One region of the Microbulbifer celer genome, then DNA from elsewhere that is predicted to be linked to it. Evidence: predicted binding sites of a transcription regulator. Region 1 holds the regulator's gene; the other holds the start of a gene.
The links. The regulator LexA, encoded in region 1, represses DNA repair genes until DNA is damaged. The targets are predictions, from matches to a motif close to ACTGTNTNTANANACAGT.

Region 1 (3,412 bases):
GCTGGATCAACCCGGCCGAGCGATTGAAATTCAATACAGTGATGGCGCCCTGAGCGAAATCGACTACGACAGCTGGCCGCAGTTACCGGTGATTGGCGCCGCCGCACCGGAGGACCCGAACGCCGGCTATGGCACCGTGGCAGAAGAAATGCAGGATGAGGAGGATACCGGCTATCGCAGTCCGATCTTCAACTCCGCTCGCAGCGCCATCGATAAGCTCGAGGGCGAGAGTTTTCCCGGCACTGACGAGTTCGACGATTAAGCCGGCCGAGTCGACGTGACGGGCTATCACTAGAGATTGGTTATCACCATCAGTCACTGCGACCCGCCAGGAGCGGGGCCAAATACCAGGGAAAGGTATCGAACAATCTACCCGTTCTTTTCCCGGGTGAACTCGATAATGATTTCGGCAGCCTCGTCGACCGTGTCCACCAGATAGAACAGATCGAGATCGGCGGCGTCTATGCACTCACACTCAAGCACGGTATTGAGCAGCCAGTCTTTCAATCCTGCCCAGTAACGCTTCCCTACCAGCACGATGGGGAATCGCCTCACCTTTTGTGTTTGAACGAGTGTAAGGGCTTCAAACAGTTCGTCCAGGGTACCGTAACCACCGGGCAGTGCGATGAAGCCCACCGCGTGCTTCACAAACATGAACTTGCGGACAAAGAAATATCGAAAGTTCAGACTGATATCCAGGTAGGCGTTGGGAATCTGCTCGAAGGGTAACTCGATATTCAGCCCGATGGATGAACCTGCCTGAGAAAATGCACCGCGATTACACGCTTCCATCAGGCCAGGGCCACCGCCAGTGATCACGGGCACGCCCTCTCCGGCCAACAACTCTCCGAGGTGCATCGCCTCCTGATATTCCGGCGCCTCCTCCTGGAAACGCGCACTGCCGAAAACCGTTACCGCACCCTTCAACGTGATCAGGCGTTCAATACCATCCACCAGTTCTGATTGAATGCGCAGCACTCGCCACGCTTCCGGCATTTTTGCATCCAGCATATGCCTTCTCCTTTATATGCCGCACTCTCAAATTCATCATCACTTTTATTGTGCAAATTGGGAGTGGGACTCCCCTATAAGTCTAGCAGCTGTAAAAAATACAGCTGGAGAATTGCAGACACACCAAATCTGTATATAATCCCAGCAACTGTATATAAATACAGACAACAGGAAAGCCCATGACGAATCTCACTCCGCGCCAGACTCAGGTACTCGAGCTGATCAAATCCTACCTGGATGACACCGGGTACCCGCCGACGCGCGCAGAAATTGCCCAGGAACTGGGCTTCCGCTCCCCCAATGCGGCGGAAGAGCACCTCAAGGCACTGGCCCGTAAAGGCGCTATCGAAATGGTGGCCGGCGCCTCCCGGGGCATTCGCATTCCCGACTACCAGAGCGGCTTACCCATCGTCGGCCGCGTTGCCGCGGGGAACCCGATACTGGCGGAAGAGAATATCGAGGAATATTGCGAGATTCCCGCAGAGTTCTTCCACCCCCCTGCGGATTACCTGTTGCGCGTACACGGTATGAGCATGAAGGATGCGGGCATTTTCGACGGTGACCTGCTGGCGGTACAACGCACCGAGAACATTCGCAACGGCCAGATTGTGGTTGCGCGGATTGAAGATGAAGTAACGGTCAAACGCTTCCGTCGCCGCGGCAATCAGGCAACGGTGCAGTTACTGCCGGAAAACGAGGATTTTGACGTCATTCAGGTGGATATGCGAGACAAGAACTTCGCCATCGAAGGATTGGCGGTCGGCGTGATTCGCCAACACGCCGACTGATACGATGTGGCCGGACTAAGACACTAAACGTCGGATTCTCCCTCTGACACCACAACCAAAAACAGGGCCCGATGGCCCTGTTTTTGGTTCTGACATACTGCGAATTGCCGCTTTCACATCCAAGTTTGCTCAGTGAGTCAAACCTGTTCAGTGAATGGTGTGCTCGGTCACGTCTACCGCCTCGTCTTCCTCGAAAGCGTCTGCTTCGAGGGCCCCGATATCCTGCACGGCCTCGATCCCGGCTTCCAGCATGGCACGAGCGATGGCAATTTTGTGCTCGCGCAGAAAATGCAGGCTTTCCTCAGAGAACTGGATACGCACCAACGGGTCTTCCTTGTGGCCGGCACGGCGCAGGGCCACGTCGCCATTGGACAACTCGATGATCTCGTAGGTCTCGGTGGACATTCACTTCTCCAGTTACAGCGGGATTTGCGCGCAGTGTAACACAGGGTGGGAACGGGATCAGTCGCGCGCCGGCGACCGTTGCCGTTTCACCACTCCTGCCCCTGAGCGCGCTGACGAGTCACCAGCTCGATGAGTGCCTGCTGCCATTCCAGGACAGACTCAGCGGTCAACGCTGCTGCCGGATCGTCCCTGAGTTCCGCCATCGGAATCAGATTAACCGCTGACGATCTCTGGGCTCCTGCCGCAGTGAGCGGGGATTGCCCGGGTATTAACAACCCCCGCCAGGCGGACTGCAGCGCAACCACCCAGCTGTCAGGATTGTCAGCCAGGTTGCACAGTTCCGTGACCTCAGCACTGACTTTGTTGGCGGCCTCGGCGTAACGCCCCAGGTCCCGCGCAGTTTCCGGCTCTACACCCAATTGAAGCTGATGGGACTGCTCCGCGAGAAAAGCCCTGAATGCCCGCCACAACTGCAGTACGGCCCCCTCTATGAGCGCCTGGCGCTCAAGCATATTGCCTGCGCCCGAGGCTTCCTGCAGTGTTGAGGCAGAAGCCAGCAACAGCTGGCTTTTGCGCACCGCGGAAGCCACTGTGCCGGTATAGGGGTTACTCATCAGGATTTCCGGGTAGTGGTGCTCTTGTTGGCCGGTGCTTTTTTAGCGGCCGCTTTCTTCTTGGCGGGTGCCTTTTTAGCAGCGGCCTTCTTTTTCGCTGCGGGCGCTTTTTTCGCTGCGGGCTTTTTCTTGGCCGCAGGCGCCTTCTTAGCCGCGGGCGCTTCTACCTGCCACTTGCCATCGCGATAGAACGCTTTCCAGCCCGTGGCTTTACCGTCCTCCTCGGACTGCACGTACTGCTCTTGCGTCTTGCGACTGAAGCGAACAACGGTGTCCCGACCTTCGTTATCCTCTGCGGGGGCAGAGAAGAGAAAGCTGTATTTCGGGTCGATTTCGTTCTTGTGCGGCAGCAGCTCTTTAATGCGCGGCGCACGAGTCTCGCGGTTTTTCGGGAATTGACTCGCCGCCAGGAACAGCCCGGACGCACCATCGCGAAGAATGTAGGTGTCATCCACTTTCTCGCAAGGCAGCTCCGGCATGGGCACCGGGTCCATTTTGGGCGGCGCAGGCTGGCCGCTCTTAAGCAGCTTGCGCGTGTTTTTACACTCTTCGTTGGTGCAGCCAAAGTACTTGCCAAAGCGGCCGGACTTCAGC
Region 2 (3,412 bases), 1.0 Mb from region 1:
GCGCGGGAGTAGCCAGCTGGGGCGGGGGGCGTTGACCGGGTTCAGCTGGTGTCCCTGGGCTTTGCTCTGCAGGGTGAGACTGTCGGCACTGGCCCAGGCTTGCTCTGGCAGATAGCTTTCTTTGAGGGTGACACCGGAGAGGGCCTCGTGCCCCAGGCGGGCTTTTAACTTGTCGATCAGCTGATAGCCCTCGTGCAGTTTGCTGCCTTCATCGAAGAAATCTTCCCGCAGGGTCTGTGCTTCCAGTGGGCGCAGTTGGTGACAGTTGAGGGTGAGAGCCTGAACCGGTTCTTGCAGCTCGACCCGTTCCAGCTGCAGCTTGGTGAGTGCGATCAGGCGCTGTGGATCAAACAGTGGGCGCGAGAGCTCGACCTTCACCTCCCGGGAACCGCGGCTGCCAAAATCCAGTACCCAGCACAGCTGTGTGCTGTACAGCTGGCGCCGTTGTAACTGGCGGCAGAGTTCACGCACCAGCCGGCCGGCGGGGAATAGCAGTTGCTCGCTGTTATCCAGCGGGCTGGGGAAAAACAGTTCGCTGTGAAATTCCGGTGGTGGTTCGTAACTGGGAACCGGATCCGGGCGGGTGCCGTTCAGGCGTGCCAGGTAATCGATAAAGTTGCGCCCGAAACGGTTGCCCACTTCCGACAGGGGAATGGCCAGCAACTGGCTGACCCGTTTGATACCGCTGGCATAGAGCTTGGCGATGGCTTTGTTGCTGCAGTCGAGCAGTTTGCTGGGGGCGAAGCTGATCCACTGCCGCCACTGCTGTGGAGTGGGGGCGGACTTGGTTTGTGCAAGCCACTGGCGGTGTTCCGGCAGCTGGCTGAGCAGGTGCGCGGCGCTGGGGCTGTGGCCGAGCCCCATTACATGGGTGATGCGCATCTTGTGCAGCTCTTTGTTCAGCTGTTGCAGCAGGGGCGCGAGGCCACCGAGGGCCTTGAGGCTGCCGCTCAGTTCCAGGTACAGGCAGGCGGGGTTGCTGTCGTGTTGCCCCTTGCTCTGTTCGGCGCTGCGGGGGGATACCACCGGGGTAAAGCCGTAGGCCCACTGGGCCAGTTGTTGCAGTAGTTGTTCTTCCCGCTCCCGGTCCCGCTCCAGCATTTGTAATTCGGCGCAGTAAGCACAGGCGGTGGCGATACTCAGACCGGGCTCGATGCTATGGCCGCGAGCGGCGCCGTTGGCCTCGATAATGAGGTTGTTCTGGCTGATGGCCAATGGCGTGCTGTCGCCGGCGCGGTGGGCACGGGCGAGGGCTTCCAGGGGGAGTTTGGGGAGTTGGATGCATAGCCAGAGCATGATTGGAGTTCCGTTGATACTGTGTTGGTAACCTCGGTTGGTACTGCTGTCGGGTTGTTTTGGTCAGTGCAAAGGCTGGTCGCGCCGGGTCAGTTTGGGGCTGCGGGCCAGGTGGATACGCTGGCCGGATTTGCCGTTCAGTTGTTTCACCAGTTGCAGGGCCAGCTGTTCTCCATCACTTTTCAGTTGCAGGCGCAGTGCTGCGGGGGAGGGGCTGTTGGCACTGGAACCGGGGCGGAAATGGAAGTGCAGACTGTCGCCCTCGCGGGCGGCGATTTGCAGGCGGCGCAGGTCTTTGTCTGCCGGTATTTCCCGCCCCTGCCAGCTGACCAGCGCACCGCAGGCGCCGGACTGCAGGCTCTGCTCTGCGGCCCACAACTGGTCCCGCTGCCCATGGGGATGCAGGATCAACAGCTTTTCCAGCTGCACGCCGGCCTGTACCAGAGCCGGGGCGTAGGGAATATGCGGGGGATTGATGAGTATCACTATGCGGTTCTGACGGGTCATTTCTGCCAGGGCAGGCAGGATCAGGCTGATCTCGCCGATGCCGGCTTTATCTACCAGTAACTCACTGGTGGCTCCGCGGGGCCAGCCGCGGTTGGCGAGCAGTGCGTCCAGACCACGATAGCCGGTAGTGATGCCGGTGCGGGATTGACGCTGGCGGTTGGCCAGCTGCCAGATATCCGGCCGGGTCAGCAACTGTTGCAGTGGTTGGTGTGGTGGCTGGCCGGGAGACCGGGCCGACGGCTGATGCTCGGCCTGTTCACTTAACTGCTTGTTCTGCATGAAGTTTTCGGCGCTGTTCACGGTTGGCTTACTCCGCACGGGCTGTTCAAAGTGGTTTGACTGTATGTGTATACAGTATCTGCTGGCAATTTATACAGTAGTTGCCCAGGGGCGACAAGGGGGGCTCCGCGTGATTGGCACTTTTTTGAACAGGGCAAACCGGCTATTATTCCGCCTCTTTTTTGTGACCAGATATTTGTATAAAGCGAGGGGGCAGGGTGAGCATCAAATCCGATAAGTGGATTCGCCGTATGGCTGAGAATGAGGGCATGATCGAGCCCTTTGAGCCGGGCCAGGTGCGCCACGGCGAGGGCGGTGAGCGGCTGATCTCTTATGGCACTTCCAGCTACGGTTACGACGTGCGCTGCGCCAATGAGTTCAAGATCTTCACCAACGTGCACTCCGCTACTGTGGATCCGAAGGCATTCGACCAGGACAGCTTTGTGGATGTGCAGGGCGACTACTGTGTGATTCCGCCCAACTCCTTCGCCCTGGCGCGCACCGTTGAGTACTTCCGTATCCCGCGTTCGGTACTGACCATCTGTCTGGGCAAGTCCACCTATGCCCGTTGTGGCATCATCGTCAATGTGACTCCGCTGGAGCCGGAGTGGGAAGGGCATGTGACCCTGGAATTCTCCAACACCACCAACCTGCCGGCAAAGATTTACGCCAATGAAGGGGTGGCGCAGATGCTGTTCTTCGAATCCGACGAGATCTGCGAAGTGTCCTACAAAGACCGTGGCGGTAAATATCAGGGCCAGCGCGGTGTGACCCTGCCGCAGACCTGATCGAACCTTCCTGATCGAACTTTGTCGAGTCACTTATGAGCGACTTTCCCGCCCAGGCCGATGTACTGATCATCGGCGCCGGCGCCGCCGGCCTGATGTGTGCGGCGGTGGCGGGCAAGCGCGGCCGCAGTGTGCTGGTGCTGGACCACGCCAACAAGGTCGGCAAGAAAATCCTGATGTCCGGCGGCGGCCGCTGCAATTTCACCAACCTGTACACGGCGCCGGACAATTTCTACAGCGAAAACCCCCACTTCTGTAAATCCGCCCTGGCCCGCTATACCCAGTGGGACTTTATTGCCTTGGTGGAAAAGCACGGTATCCCTTACCACGAGAAGACCCTCGGCCAGCTGTTCTGCGACAACAAGTCCCGGGATATTGTCGATCTGCTGCTGGCGGAATGCCGCGAGGCCAAGGCCCAGATCCGCACCCGCTGTGAGATACAGCGCATCGAGCCACTGGAGGGCGAAGGTGAAGGCGAAGGTGAAGGTGAGCGCAAGGGATTTGAGGTGCACACTTCCCTCGGCAAAGTGGTCTGCGAATCC

Region 2: a site for LexA is predicted at 2,142-2,159, ahead of imuA (translesion DNA synthesis-associated protein ImuA). Genes of this name have one in related genera too.

Annotation. Positions count from the first base shown of each region.
Region 1 is NZ_CP087715.1:1,885,119-1,888,530, forward strand. Features, by position in the region: gene LPW13_RS07905 (DUF6763 family protein) at 1-262, shown strand, start outside; gene LPW13_RS07910 (LOG family protein) at 370-1,011, opposite strand; gene lexA (transcriptional repressor LexA) at 1,191-1,799, shown strand; gene LPW13_RS07920 (hypothetical protein) at 1,947-2,204, opposite strand; gene LPW13_RS07925 (DUF6586 family protein) at 2,291-2,818, opposite strand; gene topA (type I DNA topoisomerase) at 2,818-3,412, opposite strand, start outside.
Region 2 is NZ_CP087715.1:841,873-845,284, forward strand. Features, by position in the region: gene LPW13_RS03305 (Y-family DNA polymerase) at 1-1,296, opposite strand, end outside; gene imuA (translesion DNA synthesis-associated protein ImuA) at 1,360-2,103, opposite strand; gene dcd (dCTP deaminase) at 2,301-2,870, shown strand; gene LPW13_RS03320 (BaiN/RdsA family NAD(P)/FAD-dependent oxidoreductase) at 2,906-3,412, shown strand, end outside.